Regions from separate parts of the Streptomyces sp. NPDC002306 genome, predicted to be linked through region 1. Evidence: riboswitches for the same ligand, from Rfam matches in the RefSeq annotation. Region 1 holds a riboswitch; each other region holds the start of a gene.
What was found. Region 1 has a riboswitch for cobalamin ahead of ACWCQK_RS21575 (ribonucleoside-diphosphate reductase subunit alpha). Riboswitches for the same ligand answer to the same signal wherever they lie in the genome.

Region 1 (5,252 bases):
GCCTCCGGGGAGTTGATGTGCTTGTAGAGCGTGAGCACCAGGTTGTTCGCCACGATCGAGTCGCCGGTCGCGAAGAACGCGACCAGGCGGCCGATCAGATGCTGTTCGGCCGGGGTCATCTTCGCGAGGTCGGCCACGTCGGAGTGGAGGTCGACCTCCTCCACGGTCCAGGTGTTCTTGATCGCGTCCCGGTAGCGCTCGTAGAAGTCGGGGTAGCGCATCGGGCGCAGCGTCAGCTCGAAGCCCGGGTCGAGGAGGTTCTGGTTACGGGTGGAGCTCATTACTGGCAGGCCTCGCAGGACTCGGGGTTTTCGAGGGAGCAGGCGACGGCGTCGGGGTCGGCCGCCTGCTGGACGGGGATGGTGGCCTGCGCCTGGGCCGCCCGCGCGATGCGGGTCGCCGGGCGCGAGCGCAGGTAGTACGTCGTCTTCAGGCCCGACTTCCAGGCGTACGCGTACATCGAGGAGAGCTTGCCGATGGTCGGCGTCTCCAGGAACAGGTTCAGGGACTGGGCCTGGTCCAGGAACGGCGTCCGGGCCGCGGCCATGTCGATCAGACCGCGCTGCGGGATCTCCCACGCCGTGCGGTACAGCGCCCGTACGTCGGCCGGGATCCACGCGAAGTCCTGCACCGAGCCGTTGGCGTCGCGCAGCGCCTCACGGGTGCGGGCGTCCCACACGCCGAGCGCCTTCAGGTCCCGCACCAGGTAGGAGTTGACCTGGAGGAACTCGCCCGACAGGGTCTCGCGCTTGAACAGGTTGGAGACCTGCGGCTCGATGCACTCGTACACGCCCGCGATGGACGCGATGGTGGCGGTCGGCGCGATCGCCAGCAGCAGCGAGTTGCGCATCCCGGTGACGGCGATACGTTCCCGCAGGGCCGCCCAGCGCTCCGGCCAGGTGAGCTCGACGTCGTAGTGGTCGGGGTGCAGCACGCCCCGCGCGGTCCGGGTCTTCTCCCAGGCCGGCAGCGGGCCGTTGCGCTCGGCCAGTTCGGCGGAGGCCTCGTACGCGGCGAGCATGATGCGCTCGGCGATCCGGGTGGAGAGCCGCTTGGCCTCCGGGGAGTCGAACGGCATCCGCAGCTTGAAGAAGACGTCCTGGAGCCCCATCGCGCCCAGGCCCACCGGACGCCACTTCGCGTTGGAGCGGCCCGCCTGCTCGGTCGGGTAGAAGTTGATGTCGACCACCCGGTCGAGGAAGGTGACCGCGGTGCGGACGGTCTCGTCCAGCCGCTCCCAGTCGAGGTCACCGTCGACGACGAACGCGCCCACGTTGACCGACCCCAGGTTGCAGACCGCCGTCTCCCCGTCGTCCGTGACCTCCAGGATCTCGGTGCAGAGGTTGGAGGAGTGGACCACGTGGCCCGGCAGGGCCGTCTGGTTGGCGGTGCGGTTGGCGGCGTCCTTGAAGGTCATCCAGCCGTTGCCGGTCTGCGCGAGGGTGCGCATCATCCGGCCGTACAGATCGCGGGCGGGGATCGTCTTCTTCGCCAGGCCCGCCGCCTCCGCCTTGTGGTAGGCCGCGTCGAACTCCTCGCCCCACAGGTCGACCAGCTCGGGCACGTCGGCGGGGGAGAAGAGGGACCACGGGGCGTCGGCGTTCACCCGGCGCATGAACTCGTCCGGGATCCAGTGCGCGAGGTTGAGGTTGTGCGTACGACGGGCGTCCTCACCGGTGTTGTCGCGCAGCTCCAGGAACTCCTCGATGTCGGAGTGCCAGGTCTCCAGGTACACCGCGGCCGCGCCCTTGCGCCGGCCGCCCTGGTTCACCGCGGCGACCGAGGCGTCGAGGGTCTTCAGGAACGGGACGATGCCGTTGGAGTGCCCGTTCGTGCCGCGGATGAGGGAACCCCGCGAGCGGATCCGGGAGTACGACAGACCGATGCCGCCGGCGTGCTTGGAGAGCCGGGCGACCTGGTGGTAGCGGTCGTAGATGGAGTCCAGCTCGTCCAGCGGCGAGTCGAGGAGATAGCAGGACGACATCTGGGGGTGGCGCGTACCGGAGTTGAAGAGCGTGGGCGAGGACGGGAGGTAGTCGAGGCGGCTCATCAGCCGGTAGAGCGAGGCCACCTGGTCCAGGGCGCGGACGGTGTCGTCCTCGGCCAGGCCGCACGCCACGCGCAGCATGAAGTGCTGGGGCGTCTCGATCACGCTGCGGGTGATCGGGTGCCGCAGCAGATAGCGGCTGTGCAGGGTGCGCAGGCCGAAGTAGCCGAACCGGTCGTCGCCGTCCGGGTCGACGAGCGCGTCGAGACGGGCCGCGTGGAGGCGCGCGAACTCCGCCGTACGGTCGGCGATGAGCCCCTCGCGGTGCCCGACGGCGACGGACTCGGTGAACGTCGTCACGCCCTGCGAGGCGGCCTCGGCGGCGATGCTGACGGTCAACAGCCGGGCGGCGAGCCGTGAGTAGGCGGGGTCCTCGGAGATGAGCCCCGCGGCCGCCTCCGTGGCCAGCTCGCGCAACTCCGTCTCGTCCGCGCGCGCGGACCGGCCGCGCAGCGCGGCGGCGGCGACCCGGCCGGGGTCGGCGTCGGGGAGGTCGGCGGTCAGCGCGGTCAGGGTCCGCAGCAGCGCGGTACCGGGACCGTCGATCTCCTTCGCCGGGGTCGCTGAAGCCGGATCGGCTGGCGCGATGGTCACGTGGGGGCTCTCCCTCGCTCGGCACGGGGACCTCGCGGAGGGCAGCGGGCAGCACACGAGCGCACGGGGGCGTCGCGTCCACCGGCCCATTCCACGAGGCCCGGACGTCAGGGCACCCGGACCGGACGGCCGGGCGCGCTGTCGGCAGGTCCTCGGACTGACGCGAGTGCGTGTCCGTTCTGGGACGGACATGCACAAGTACACCGTTGCGGGACAGTTCCGGATTCGCACCGGATTCCCCTGCGGCGACAGCGAGCATGAGCATACATCTTGTGCCGGGCTGCGGTGGCACCACCAGATGTTGTGTCGTGTCGGCTTCGGAGCGTGTCAGAGCGTCAGCTCGCGGGCCGGTGGCGGGCATGGCGAAGGGCGGCCGGGCCCGTCGGCCCAGCCGCCCCATGGCTCACTTCCACCACACCGAAGGAGCCGGATCTCCGCCCGGGCGCCTTCGGTCCCTCCGCCGGGCGACGCCCAGGCGGTGTTGCGCCCTAGTGCGCCGAACCCGCGGTCGCCGGCGGCAGCTCCACCTGTACGCCGGGATCGCCCGCGTCCGCCGTGTAGTCCTGCGGACTGGTCTCGTCGACGCCGTCCGGGGCCTTCAGGGCCCGCAGCACGAAGGTGAGGAACACGGTCACCACCGCGTTCAGCACGAACGCCGTGAGGCCGATGTAGCCGATCTCGCCGATGCCCGGGATCTCCTTCGCCGAGCCGCCGAAGTGCTTCTGCGTGGGCGAGGCGACGCCGTACGCGGCGAGCGTCCCGTAGAGCATGCCGACCGCCCAGCCCGCGAGCAGCGCCCAGCGGTGGAACCAGCGCGTGAACAGGCCGCCGACCAGGGACGGGAAGGTCTGCAGGATCCAGATCCCGCCCAGGAGCTGGAAGTTGATGGCGACCGTCTTGTCCATCGTGAGGACGAAGACCAGGGCTCCCACCTTCACCAGCAGCGAGACCAGCTTGGAGACCTTCGTCTCCTGCTGGGGTGTCGCGTCGGGCTTGATGAAGTCCTTGTAGATGTTGCGCGTGAAAAGATTCGCGGCGGCGATCGACATGATCGCGGCCGGGACGAGCGCCCCGATGCCGATCGCCGCGAAGGCCACCCCCGCGAACCAGTCCGGGAACATGTTCTCGAACAGCTGCGGGATGGCCAGCTGGCCGTTGGTGACCTTGACGCCGGCCGCGATCGCCATGAAACCGAGCAGCGCGAGCAGGCCCAGCATCAGGGAGTACAGCGGCAGGATCGTGGTGTTGCGGCGGATCACCTCACGGCTGCGGCTGGACAGCGTCGCCGTGATCGAGTGCGGGTACATGAACAGGGCCAGCGCCGAGCCGAGGGCCAGGGTGGCGTACGTCCACTGGCCCGCCTGGGCCGGGACGAGGCCGCCCGCGCCGGCCGCGGTGTACTTGTCGCTCGCCGCCGAGAAGATCTCGTCGAAGCCGCCGAGCTTGATCGGGATGTAGATGATGGCCACCGCGATCACGAGGTAGATCAGCGTGTCCTTCACGAACGCGATCAGGGCGGGGGCGCGCAGCCCCGAGGAGTAGGTGTACGCGGCCAGCACGCCGAACGCGATGAGCAGCGGGAGGTCCTTGACGAACCAGTTGGTGTTCTCGCCGCCGCCCACGCCCATCACGTCCAGCACGGCCTGGATGCCGACCAGCTGGAGCGCGATGTACGGCATGGTCGCGAGGATGCCGGTGACGGCCACGGCGAGGGACAGGCCCTTGGAGCCGAAGCGGCCGCGCACGAAGTCCGACGTCGTCACGTATCCGTGCTTGTGGGAGACCGACCACAGGCGGGGCAGGAACGTGAAGATCAGCGGGTAGACCAGGATCGTGTACGGCACGGCGAAGAAGCCGGCCGCGCCCGCCGCGTAGATCGCCGCCGGTACGGCGACGAAGGTGTACGCCGTGTAGAGGTCGCCGCCGAGCAGGAACCAGGTGACCCAGGTGCCGAACGAGCGCCCGCCCAGGCCCCATTCGTCCAGGCTGTGCTCGTTGTCCGGCCTGCGCCAGCGTGCGGCGAGGAAGCCCATGACCGTGACGGCCACGAAGAAGAAGATGAAGACGGCGAGTGCCACGCCGTTCACGCCGTCGTTCACGCGTCGACACCGCCCTTCGCGGTGGTGCGGGCGCGCTGGTCACGCCGCCACAGCTGGTGGGCGATCACGGTGAGCGCGGTCGAGACGAGCACCCACAGCATCTGGTACCAGTAGAAGAACGGGATGCCGATGAAAGTCGGATCCGTCTTCGCGTACGACCCGACCCACAGCATCGCCACGAAGGGCGTGACGAGACAGAGGCCGATGACGACGCGCACCGGCGTCACCACCGGCCCTCTGTTCGCTTCTGGGGCAATTGACATCTGGCGACTCCGTCCCCTCGCTGATCACCGCTGACGCGCAGGCAATCTAGGTCACGGTGTTGCGTGAACGGAACCCCTCGTCCGTATGACGGGTGCAGAGCGTGTGAAGAAAGCCGGCTCAGTCCTGAGGGCGCTTGAGCCTGGCCACGAACTTGTACCGGTCGCCCCGGTACACCGACCGCACCCACTCCACCGGCTGGCCGTCCTTGTCCAGCGAGTGCCGGGACAGCATCAGCATGGGCAGGCCGA
Region 2 (5,252 bases), on a different contig from region 1:
CCCCGCGCGGGGGACGGCGGGGATCTCGCCCGTCCCGCCCGCCGCGCGGCAGGCGTGTCCACCGCCCGGTCCGGCGCGCGACGGATGCCCCACCGTTTCCGCGCTCGCGCCGGTCTCAGGCGCGCCGGGTGGCCTCGGCGGCGGCCGTCAGGCCTGGGCGGGGGCTGGAGAGCAGCGGGATCGGGGTGGTGGCGAGGTACTGGGCCGGGGCCATGGAGGCCTGGGCCAGGACGATCACGTCGGCGGCGGTGACCTCGTCGGCGACGGCGGCCACCCGGCGGACGTACGCCGCGCCGTCGCCCGCCTCGAAGCGGGCCCAGGCGCCGTCGACCAGCACGGTGCGGACCGTGACCGGGCGGCCGGCCCGGCGGGCCTCTTCCTCGATCAGCGCCGCCGTCGGCGCGAGGGTGCTCTCCAGCGCGGCGAGGACGACGACGCGCGCGCCCCGCGCCACCGCGGCCGCCGCCATCGGGCGGTCGACGCGCAGGACCGGGACCCCGGCCTCGGCGGCGTACGCCTCCGCGACGCCGCCGAGGGTGGAACAGGTGCACAGCACCGCCCGCGCGCCGTCGGCCACGGCACGGTCGACGACGACGCGTACGTCCGCGGCCACGGCGTCCGGGCCCGCCGCGCGCGCCCGCTCCAGCAGCCCTTCGTCGACGAAGTGCCGTAGTTCCAGGCCTGGATGGGCCTCGTCGCGCAGGGCGTCGAAGACCGGCACATGGACGGGCGACGTGTGCAGGAGGGCGAGCACGGGAGGGGTCAGAACCTTCCGGGGTGCGCGATCAGCCAGTCCTTGGCCGCCCGCAGCAGCTCGGGGGCGACCGCCGGTGCCTCGTCCGGGTGCCGTTCGGCCCACTTGACGACGTACGGGCACAGCGGTGCCACGGGCACGCCCTCACGCCCGGAGATGGCGTAGAGCTCGCGCGCCAGCGAACCCGCGATGCCCTTCCCCTCGTGGGCGGGTTCGACGACGGTGTGCACGGGGACCAGCGCCCGCTCAGGGGCTTCCAGCACGAAGTACTCGATGTGGCCGACCACTTCGCCGTCGGCGCCCAGCGCCTCCAGGCGACCGGCCGGACGGTCGTCACGGATCTCGATGTCGCTCACACGCACTCCTCGAAGGACGGAAGAACAGTCGAACGGTCCCGACGGTCAGGCACCGGCCGCCTGCGGACTGCGCTCCTGGTCCGAGCCCGGTACCGGCTCCGACGGGTCCGCGCCCAGGGCGACGATCCGGTTGCCGGCGTCCACGTGCACGACCCGGGGGCGCAGGGTACGGGCCTCGGTGTCGGTTACCTGAGCGTAGCTGATGATGATCACAAGATCGCCGGGGTGGACCAGATGGGCGGCGGCGCCGTTGATCCCGATCACCCCGGAGCCGCGCTCCCCCTCGATGACGTACGTCTCGAGCCGGGCGCCGTTGGTGACGTCGACGATGTGGACCAGCTCACCGGGCAGCAGGTCGGCGGCGTCCAGCAGCTCGGCGTCGATGGTCACCGATCCCACGTAGTGCAGGTCGGCCTGGGTGACGGTGGCCCGGTGGATCTTGGACTTGAACATGGTGCGCAGCATGGAGGTACTCCCGAAGCTAGGCTCCCTGCCTGCTTTCTTGCAGGTCAAGGGCTGTCTACGCACCATACAACCGGTCGCCTCCCCGGTGCACGGGCCGGTGTCCCGGTCGCGCGGGGCCCGGCCCGGCGGTGTTCCGTGAGGTCGCCGGGACGGGAGTCCGCGGTGCTGTCCGGCGCCGTCGCCTCGACGGCCAGGTGTCGGGGCGACGGCGGCGGGGCGGGTCGGTCGGCTCAGCCGACGTTGGCGCAGGTGTTGCCGAAGGCCGGGTTCAGCAGGCCGATGACGTTCACCGAGTTGCCGCAGACGTTGATCGGGATGTTCACCGGGATCTGGATCACGTTGCCCGACAGCACGCCCGGGGAACCGGCCGCGACACCCTGGGCGTCGCCGTCCGCCGACGCGACGGCGGCGCCGCCCAGCACCACGGCGCCCGCCGCGACCAGCAGACCGGCACCGCGCATCACACGAGACCTCATACAGCTCTCCTTCACTGAGTGACCATCGGCGGAAGAGACCGCCGTCCGTCGCTCCATCGCGGCGGACACGGGGAATCCGCGCCCGCGGCGGCCGGGGATGGGTGCGGTCCGTCGTATCCACCCGGACGGAGTACATGCGTCACGCTGTCCGGTCAGGGCGTCGGATCGGTGACGGGGTACGGCACGAAGGTGCTGGTGTTCTGGTCGATCCGCAGGGGGTGACCCAGGGGCGGCGCGGCGCGCTGGGGGCAGTCGAGGCGTTCGCAGACGCGGCAGCCCATGCCGATGGGGGTGGCGGCGGAGGCGTTCGCGAGGTCGAGGCCGTCGGAGTGGACGAGCCGGCGGGCGTGGCGGAGTTCGCAGCCGAGTCCGATGGCGAAGGTCTTGCCGGGTTCGCCCCAGCCGCCGCGGTGCCGGGTGAGGGCGCGGGCCGTCCACAAGTAGCGTTGACCGTCGGGCATTTCGGCGATCTGGACGTGGATGCGGCCGGGGGCGGCGAACGCCTCGTAGACGTTCCACAGGGGGCAGGTGCCGCCGGCGCGGGAGAAGTGGAAGCCCCGCGCCGGCCGCGCGGCCATGGAGGCGCGGGGTGCGCTTGCCGCCCCGGTCCGTGCCACGCCGGTCCGCCACGTGGCCCACCTCACCATCCGAATGACGGACGTGACACGGCACGCGTGCCGCCGTCCCCTAGGGTGGCGGGTGCAGCTGGTTCGCCCCGTCCGCCAGGCGGGATGCGTCGCAAGAGGGAACCCGGTGGAAATCCGGGACTGCCCCGCAGCGGTGAGCGGGAACGACCGCCGTCATACGCACTGGGTCCACAGAACAGGGCCTGGGAAGCGACGGCCAGTAGGTGTCCTCGTACGAGTACGACGTACGACTTCGCGCGGCTTGATCCGAAGCCGCACGGAACTCGCACGACGAGGACGTGCCCGCGAGTCCGAAGACCTGCCAACTGCCCGCGCGCGGACGACTCGTGCGCGGACATCCCGGTGACCGCGAGGGCGGGTCGGCGACCATACCAGGCGGAGTCGCCCGCGCCCTGTCGCGCGAGGTCGCACCCGTCCGGTCGTCACCCTTCGCGCTCTCGTCCCGTCTCCGGGATCTCAGGGATTCATCTCGCGAAGGAGATCTCCGTGACCAGCAAGCCACCGGCCGCGTCAGCACGGGCCACCGTGTACGGCTACCCCCGCCAGGGACAGAACCGCGAACTGAAGAAGGCGATCGAGGGCTACTGGAAGGGCCGCATCAGCGCCGACGCCCTCCGTGCCACCGCCGCCGAACTGCGCCGCGCGAACTGGCGGCGACTGACCGCGGCCGGCATCGACGAGGTGCCCACCGGCGACTTCTCGTACTACGACCACGTGCTGGACACCAGCGTCATGGTCGGCGCCGTCCCCGCACGCCACCGGGCCGCCGTCGAGGCGGACGCCCTGGACGGCTACTTCGCCATGGCGCGCGGCACCCAGGACGTGGCGCCGCTGGAGATGACGAAGTGGTTCGACACGAACTACCACTACCTGGTGCCGGAGCTGGGCCCGGACACCGTGTTCACGGCCGACTCGGCCCAGCAGGTCGGTGACCTGACACAGGCGCTCTCCCTGGGCCTGGCCGCCCGGCCCGTCCTCGTCGGTCCCGTCACCTACCTCCTGCTCGCCAAGCCCGCCCCGGGCGTCGCCGCCGACTTCGACCCGCTCACCCTGCTCGACCGTCTGCTCCCGGTGTACGCGGAGGTCCTCGCCGACCTGCGCGCGGCCGGCGCGCAATGGGCACAGCTGGACGAGCCCGCCCTCGTCCAGGACCGCACCCCGGCCGAACTGAACGCCGCCGCTCGCGCCTACCGTGAGCTCGGCGGTCTCGCCGACCGGCCGAAGCTGCTGGTCGCCTCCTACTTCGACCGGCTCGGCGACGCCCTGCCGGTGCTGGCCAAGGCGCCGGTGGACGGGCTCGCGCTCGACTTCACCGAGGCCGCGGCGGCCAACCTGGACGCGCTGGCCGCCGTGGGCGGACTGCCCGGCAAGCACCTGGTCGCCGGAGTCGTGGACGGCCGCAACATCTGGGTCAACGACCTGGAGAAGTCCCTCGCCACCCTGGGCACCCTGCTGGGGCTGGCCGACCACGTCGACGTCTCGGCCTCCTGCTCACTGCTCCACGTCCCGCTCGACGCCTGCGTCGAACACGACATCGAGCCGCAGATCCTGCGCTGGCTCGCCTTCGCCCGGCAGAAGACCACCGAGATCGTGACCCTCGCCAAGGGACTCGCCCAGGGCACCGGCACGATCACCGCGGAACTCAGCGCCAACCGCGCCGACCTCGCCTCCCGCGCCGGTTCACCGATCACCCACGACCCCGCCGTACGGGCGCGCAGCGGCGCGGTCACGGACGCCGACGGACGCCGGTCCCAGCCGTACGGCGAGCGGGCCGCGGCCCAGCGCGCCCACCTCGGCCTGCCCCTGCTGCCGACGACCACCATCGGCTCGTTCCCACAGACCGGTGAACTGCGCACCGCGCGGGCCGATCTGCGCGCCGGCCGCATCGACACGGTCGGCTACGAGGAGCGCATCAGGGCCGAGATCCGGGAGGTGATCTCCTTCCAGGAGAAGACCGGCCTGGACGTCCTGGTGCACGGCGAGCCCGAACGCAACGACATGGTGCAGTACTTCGCCGAGCGGCTCACCGGCTACCTCGCCACCCAGCACGGCTGGGTGCAGTCGTACGGCACGCGTTACGTCCGGCCGCCGATCCTGGCCGGTGACATCTCCCGTCCCGAGCCGATGACCGTACGCTGGACGGCGTACGCCCAGTCGCTCACCGGCCGTCCGGTCAAGGGCATGCTCACCGGGCCGGTCACCATGCTGGCGTGGTCCTTCGTCCGCGACGACCAGCCGCTCGGCGAGACCGCGCGGCAGGTGGCCCTCGCCCTGCGTGACGAGGTCGGCGATCTGGAGGCGGCGGGCACCTCGGTCATCCAGGTCGACGAGCCCGCCCTGCGGGAGACGCTGCCCCTGCGGGCCGCCGACCACGCCGCCTACCTGGCCTGGGCGACGGAGGCGTTCCGTCTCACCACCGGCGGGGTACGTCCGGACACGCAGATCCACACCCACATGTGCTACGCCGAGTTCGGTGACATCGTCCAGGCCATCGACGACCTCGACGCGGACGTCATCAGCCTGGAGGCCGCCCGCTCCCACATGCAGGTCGCCC
Region 3 (5,252 bases), on a different contig from region 1:
GCGGTGGCGACACCCGTCCTGGCCGGACGTGTCGTCGACGCGATCGTGACGCACGGGGACGAGGGCACGGTCGTCCGCCTCGCCCTGCTCATCGCGCTCATCGCGGTGCTGGAGGCGGCGCTCGGCATCCTGGGCAGAGGGCTGTCGGCGACGCTCGGCGAGGGGCTCATCCTCGATCTGCGGACGGCGGTGTTCGATCATGTGCAGCGGATGCCGGTGGCGTTCTTCACACGCACTCGTACGGGGGCGCTCGTCTCCCGTCTCAACAACGACGTCATCGGCGCCCAGCGCGCGTTCAGCAACACGCTCTCCGGGGTGGTCAGCAACCTGGTCACGCTGCTGCTCACCCTCGCCGTCATGCTCACCCTGTCCTGGCAGATCACCCTGCTCGCCCTGGGCCTGCTCCCCGTCTTCGTCCTGCCCGCCCGGCGCATGGGCGGCCGGATGGCCCGTATGCAGCGCGAGGCGGCCACGCTCAACGCGGCGATGGGCACCCGGATGACCGAGCGCTTCTCCGCCCCCGGCGCCACCCTGGTGAAACTGTTCGGCCGGCCGGAGGACGAGTCGGCGGAGTTCGCGGTCCGGGCCGGCCATGTCCGGGACATCGGGGTGCGTACGGCCATGACCCAGTGGGTGTTCATGACGGCCCTGACGCTGGTCTCGGCCCTGGCCCTGGCCCTCGTCTACGGCCTCGGCGGCTGGTTCGCGCTGCGCGGCACCCTGGAGCCCGGCGCGGTCGTCTCCCTCGCCCTGCTCCTGACCCGCCTCTACGCCCCCCTCACCGCGCTCGCCGGGGCCCGCGTCGAGGTGATGAGCGCACTCGTCAGCTTCGAGCGGGTGTTCGAGGTGCTCGACCTCGAACCGCTCATCGCGGAACGGCCGGGCGCGCGCGAGGTGCCCGAAGGGCCGGTCTCCGTCGAGTTCGACGACGTCCGCTTCGGCTACCCGTCCGCCGACAAGGTCTCCCTCGCCTCCCTGGAGGAGGTCGCGGTCCTGGACACCCGCGACGGCTCCGAGGTCCTGCACGGCGTCTCCTTCCGCGCCGAACCCGGCCAGACCATCGCCCTCGTCGGCTCCTCCGGCGCCGGCAAGTCCACGATCGCGCAGCTCCTGCCGCGCCTGTACGACGTCGACGAGGGCGCCGTACGCCTCGGCGGTGTCGACGTCCGCGACCTCACCCCCGCCTCCCTGCGCGCCACCCTCGGCATGGTCACCCAGGACGGCCACCTCTTCCACGAGTCGGTCCGCGCCAACCTGCTGCTCGCCCGGCCCGCCGCCACCGAGGCCGAACTGTGGGACGCCCTGCGCCGCGCCCGTCTCGACGACCTCGTCCGCGCCCTGCCCGACGGCCTCGACACGGTCGTCGGCGAACGCGGCTACCGCCTCTCGGGAGGCGAACGCCAGCGCATGACCATCGCCCGGCTGCTGCTGGCCCGCCAGCGGGTCGTCATCCTCGACGAGGCCACCGCCCACCTCGACAACACCTCGGAGGCGGCCGTCCAGGAGGCGCTCACCGAGGCCCTGGCCGGCCGCACCGCGATCGTGATCGCCCACCGGCTGTCCACGGTGCGGGCGGCGGACCAGATCCTGGTGATCGAGTCGGGCCGCGTCCTGGAACGCGGCACCCACGAACAGCTCCTGGCGGCCGACGGCCGCTACGCGGAGCTGTACCGCACCCAGTTCGCGCAGCCCGCGGCCACCGACACCGTGGCGGAGATCGCATCGGCGGAGGGAACGGCCGCGTAGGCGAACCAGCTGCCCCGCCGCCCCGCGACCCCGTACCCACCCGGGCGCCCCCGGGGCGCCGTGCGCACCGGACGAGCCGGTCACGGGACCACGACGGCGCGAGGATTTGGACCTGCCCCGTCTCCCGGAGAGGATCAAGAGACGGGGCCCGGGACGCTGGAAGGCTCCGACGAGACCGGGCGAGCGCGACCTCGTGGGCCGCGGCTCGACGGGAGCGTGCGCAAGACCGGCATGGACGCGACGAACGGAGCGAGTGGCATGAGCGGAACGGGCGACGGCCAGGAGGCGGTGCTGTTGAGCATCACCGGACGGGCCGCCCACATCACCCTCAACCGTCCCAGGGCCCTCAACGCGCTGAACCACGCGATGGTGCGCCGCATCGACGAGGCGCTCACCGCCTGGGAGCACGACCCGGCCGTCGAGACCGTCGTCCTCACCGGTGCCGGGGACCGTGCCCTGTGCGCGGGCGGCGACATCCGGGTGGTCCACGACGACGCCCGCGACGGGGACGGCAGCGTCGCCGCCGCGTTCTGGCGCGACGAGTACCGGCTCAACGCGCGCATCGCGCGCTACCCCAAGCCGTACGTCGCCGTCATGGACGGGATCGTCATGGGCGGCGGCGTCGGCCTCTCCGCCCACGGCGGCGTCCGCGTGGTCACCGAGCGGTCCCGGATCGCCATGCCGGAGACCGGCATCGGGTTCGTGCCGGACGTGGGCGGCACCCACCTGCTCGCGCTCGCGCCCGGCGAACTGGGCACCCACCTCGCGCTGACCGGAGCGCAGATCGGCGCCGCCGACGCCGTGCTGTGCGGACTCGCCGACCACTGCGTACCGTCCGCCGCGCTGCCGGACCTCGTCGGCGACCTCGCCGGGACGCCCGTACGGGACGCCCTCGCACGCCATGTACGGCAGCCGTCGCCCGGACAACTGGCGGGACACCGGGCGTGGATCGACGACTGCTACGCGGCCGACAGCGTCGAGGAGATCGTCCAGCGGCTGCTCGTCCACGGCGACCTGGCCGCCAAGGAGGCCGCCCAGACCCTGCTCGGCAGGTCGCCCACCGCCCTGAAGGTCACCCTCGCCGCCCTGCGCCGTGCCCGCCGGCTCGGCTCGCTGGAACGGGTCCTGGACCAGGAGTACCGCGTCTCCTGCGCGGCCCTGTCGACCCCCGACCTGGTGGAGGGAATCCGCGCCCAGGTCATCGACAAGGACCGCGACCCGCACTGGTCGCCGGCCACCCTCGCGGAGGTCACCGACGCCGACGTCGCCCGCTTCTTCGCCCCCCTCGGCGAACGCGAACTCGGCCTGGCCGGACCCGACATCCCGCCGGAGGGGGCCCGGTGAGCGGTACCGTCGCGCTCATCTGACGCGTGCTCCTGGGCGGGCCCCCGCACGCCGGGCCCGGGTAGGCCGGTCACGGATCCGTGGTCGTGACCGCGCACGTCACCCGGGCCTGGCCGCCCGCCGCGAGAGGAAGATCACGCAGGTGGCCCGGTCTTGGCCATGTTCGCGCCAGGCGGTACCGTCGGTGCGGTATCGACGACGACAGAACGGAAGCCGGTGGAAATCCGGCACGGTCGCGCCACTGTGAGCGAGCAGCCCCGCCGGGGCGGCCCGTGAGTCAGACCCGTAGCCGTCGTCATGTGCACCACCGAGATGGGACGCGAACTCCCAAAGGAGGCCCCTGCCATGGCGCAGCACGTCGCCCAGCCGACCGCAACCACCCCTGTCCTTCCCGCCAAACTGCCGATCGCGGCGATCGCTCCCTGGGCGGTCTTCTTCGGCGTCCTGATGCTGGTCCTGCTGTACTTCGTCGGCGCGGAGCAGGGCGCCACCTCCGTCGTCTCGGGCGCGGAAGTCCACGAGTGGGTGCACGACGCCCGCCACCTTCTCGGCTTCCCCTGCCACTGACCCGAGGGACGCCGCAGACCCATGAACTCCGCAACCGTAAGAAACCTTCTCGTGCGGGGCATGCTCGCCGGCCTCGCGGCCGGCGTGCTGACCCTGATCGTGGCCTACTTCCTCGGTGAACCCAGCGTCGACAGCGCCATCGGCTTCGAGGAGGCGCACGCCCCCGCGCACGAGCACGAGGTCGAACTGGTCTCCCGTTCCCTCCAGTCCACCGCCGGTCTCGCCACCGGCGTCCTGGTCTACGGGATCGCGTTCGGCGGTATCGCCGCGCTCGCCTACTGCTTCGCGCTCGGCCGGGTCGGCCGTTTCTCCGCGCGGGCCACGGCCCTGCTGCTGTCCGGCGTGGCACTGCTCGCGGTGTACGTCGTGCCGTTCCTGAAGTACCCGGCCAACCCGCCGTCCGTCGGCGACCCCGACACCATCGGCAAGCGGACCACGCTGTACTTCCTGATGATGGTCCTCAGCGTGCTGCTGGCCGTCGGCGCCACGATCCTCGGCAAGCGCCTCGCGCCGGCCCTGGGCACCTGGTACGCCACGGTCGTCGCCGTGCTCGCCTTCGCCGTGGTGATCGGACTGGCCTACGCGTTCCTGCCCGTCATCAACGAGGTACCGGGCGACTTCCCGGCCGCGCTGCTGTGGCGCTTCCGCGTATCGGCTCTCGCCATGCAGGTCACCCTGTGGGCCGGATTCGGCCTCGTGTTCGGGGAGTTGGCCGAACGGCTGCTGCACCCCGAGCCGGAGACCGTCGCACCAGGGCGGGCAGTCGCCGCCTCCAACTGAACGAGCCGAGACACGAGAGGGCCCGCGGAACCGTCCGGGGGCCCTCTCGCGTTCTCCGGACACCGGCGACCCGGACCACGGACAGCACGCATCGACCCGGCCGATCACCCGCTGACCACGCGGGCGAGAAGCGGAGGACCCGAGTGAGCAGACAGCCGCAGCCGCGCCGCATCACACTCGGCGGCCACGAGGTGGTCGCCCTGACCCCGGCGGAGTACGACCAACTCATGGCCGGCCGACGGTAGATCGGCGGACAGAGCGCCCGCGTGCGGGTCCTCGCCCATCAGGCCAAGCGGACCGAGCGACTGCTGCGGGCACTGGAGGACCTGGTCTCCGCGCCGCCGCAGGCGTGCCACCGGCGCGGCGAGCGGCCGGGCCGGACCACCCGGGCCCCTGCCCCACCGCCACGCCGGCGCAGCCCGGCACGGTCACCGACTGCCTGCGCTGCGCCGTCGCGGACCTGCTGCGCGGCCACCGCGGCCTGACCTCCTGAACCGCTCGAACCACACGGCCCGTTCACTCGACGGGATCACCGTCACCGGGCAACTCGACTACCACGCACGGGACATGCGACGGGCCGGGCCGCGCGCGGCACCCCGGCCCGAAGCGGTGTCCGGGTCAGGCGGGCGGCAGTTCCCCGCGGACCGTGCGGGCCGCGGCGACCAGGTTCTCCAGGGAGTCGCGGGTCTCGGGCCAGCCGCGGGTCTTCAGACCGCAGTCCGGGTTGACCCACAGCCGCTCGGCGGGGATGGCCTTGAGGCCGGTGCGCAGCAGCGCGGCCGCTTCCTCGGCCTCCGGGACGCGCGGGGAGTGGA

Region 2: another riboswitch for cobalamin. It lies ahead of metE (5-methyltetrahydropteroyltriglutamate--homocysteine S-methyltransferase); the one in region 1 lies ahead of ACWCQK_RS21575 (ribonucleoside-diphosphate reductase subunit alpha).
Region 3: another riboswitch for cobalamin. It lies ahead of ACWCQK_RS00785 (CbtB domain-containing protein); the one in region 1 lies ahead of ACWCQK_RS21575 (ribonucleoside-diphosphate reductase subunit alpha).

The regions. Positions count from the first base shown of each region.
Region 1 covers NZ_JBSFCK010000010.1:152,657-157,908, reverse strand. The annotation lists gene ACWCQK_RS21580 (ribonucleotide-diphosphate reductase subunit beta) at 1-281, opposite strand, end outside; gene ACWCQK_RS21575 (ribonucleoside-diphosphate reductase subunit alpha) at 281-2,641, opposite strand; cobalamin riboswitch at 2,768-2,906, opposite strand; gene mctP (monocarboxylate uptake permease MctP) at 3,130-4,740, opposite strand; gene ACWCQK_RS21565 (DUF3311 domain-containing protein) at 4,737-5,003, opposite strand; gene ACWCQK_RS21560 (GntR family transcriptional regulator) at 5,122-5,252, opposite strand, start outside.
Region 2 covers NZ_JBSFCK010000001.1:169,323-174,574, forward strand. The annotation lists gene ACWCQK_RS00750 (aspartate/glutamate racemase family protein) at 116-754, opposite strand; gene ACWCQK_RS00755 (GNAT family N-acetyltransferase) at 763-1,110, opposite strand; gene panD (aspartate 1-decarboxylase) at 1,156-1,575, opposite strand; gene ACWCQK_RS00765 (chaplin) at 1,806-2,051, opposite strand; partial or broken gene ACWCQK_RS00770 (DUF2083 domain-containing protein) at 2,204-2,614, opposite strand; cobalamin riboswitch at 2,741-3,018, shown strand; gene metE (5-methyltetrahydropteroyltriglutamate--homocysteine S-methyltransferase) at 3,185-5,252, shown strand, end outside.
Region 3 covers NZ_JBSFCK010000001.1:174,629-179,880, reverse strand. The annotation lists gene ACWCQK_RS00795 (ABC transporter ATP-binding protein) at 1-1,746, shown strand, start outside; gene ACWCQK_RS00790 (enoyl-CoA hydratase/isomerase family protein) at 2,005-3,090, shown strand; cobalamin riboswitch at 3,247-3,397, shown strand; gene ACWCQK_RS00785 (CbtB domain-containing protein) at 3,436-3,657, shown strand; gene ACWCQK_RS00780 (CbtA family protein) at 3,679-4,437, shown strand; gene metE (5-methyltetrahydropteroyltriglutamate--homocysteine S-methyltransferase) at 5,056-5,252, opposite strand, start outside.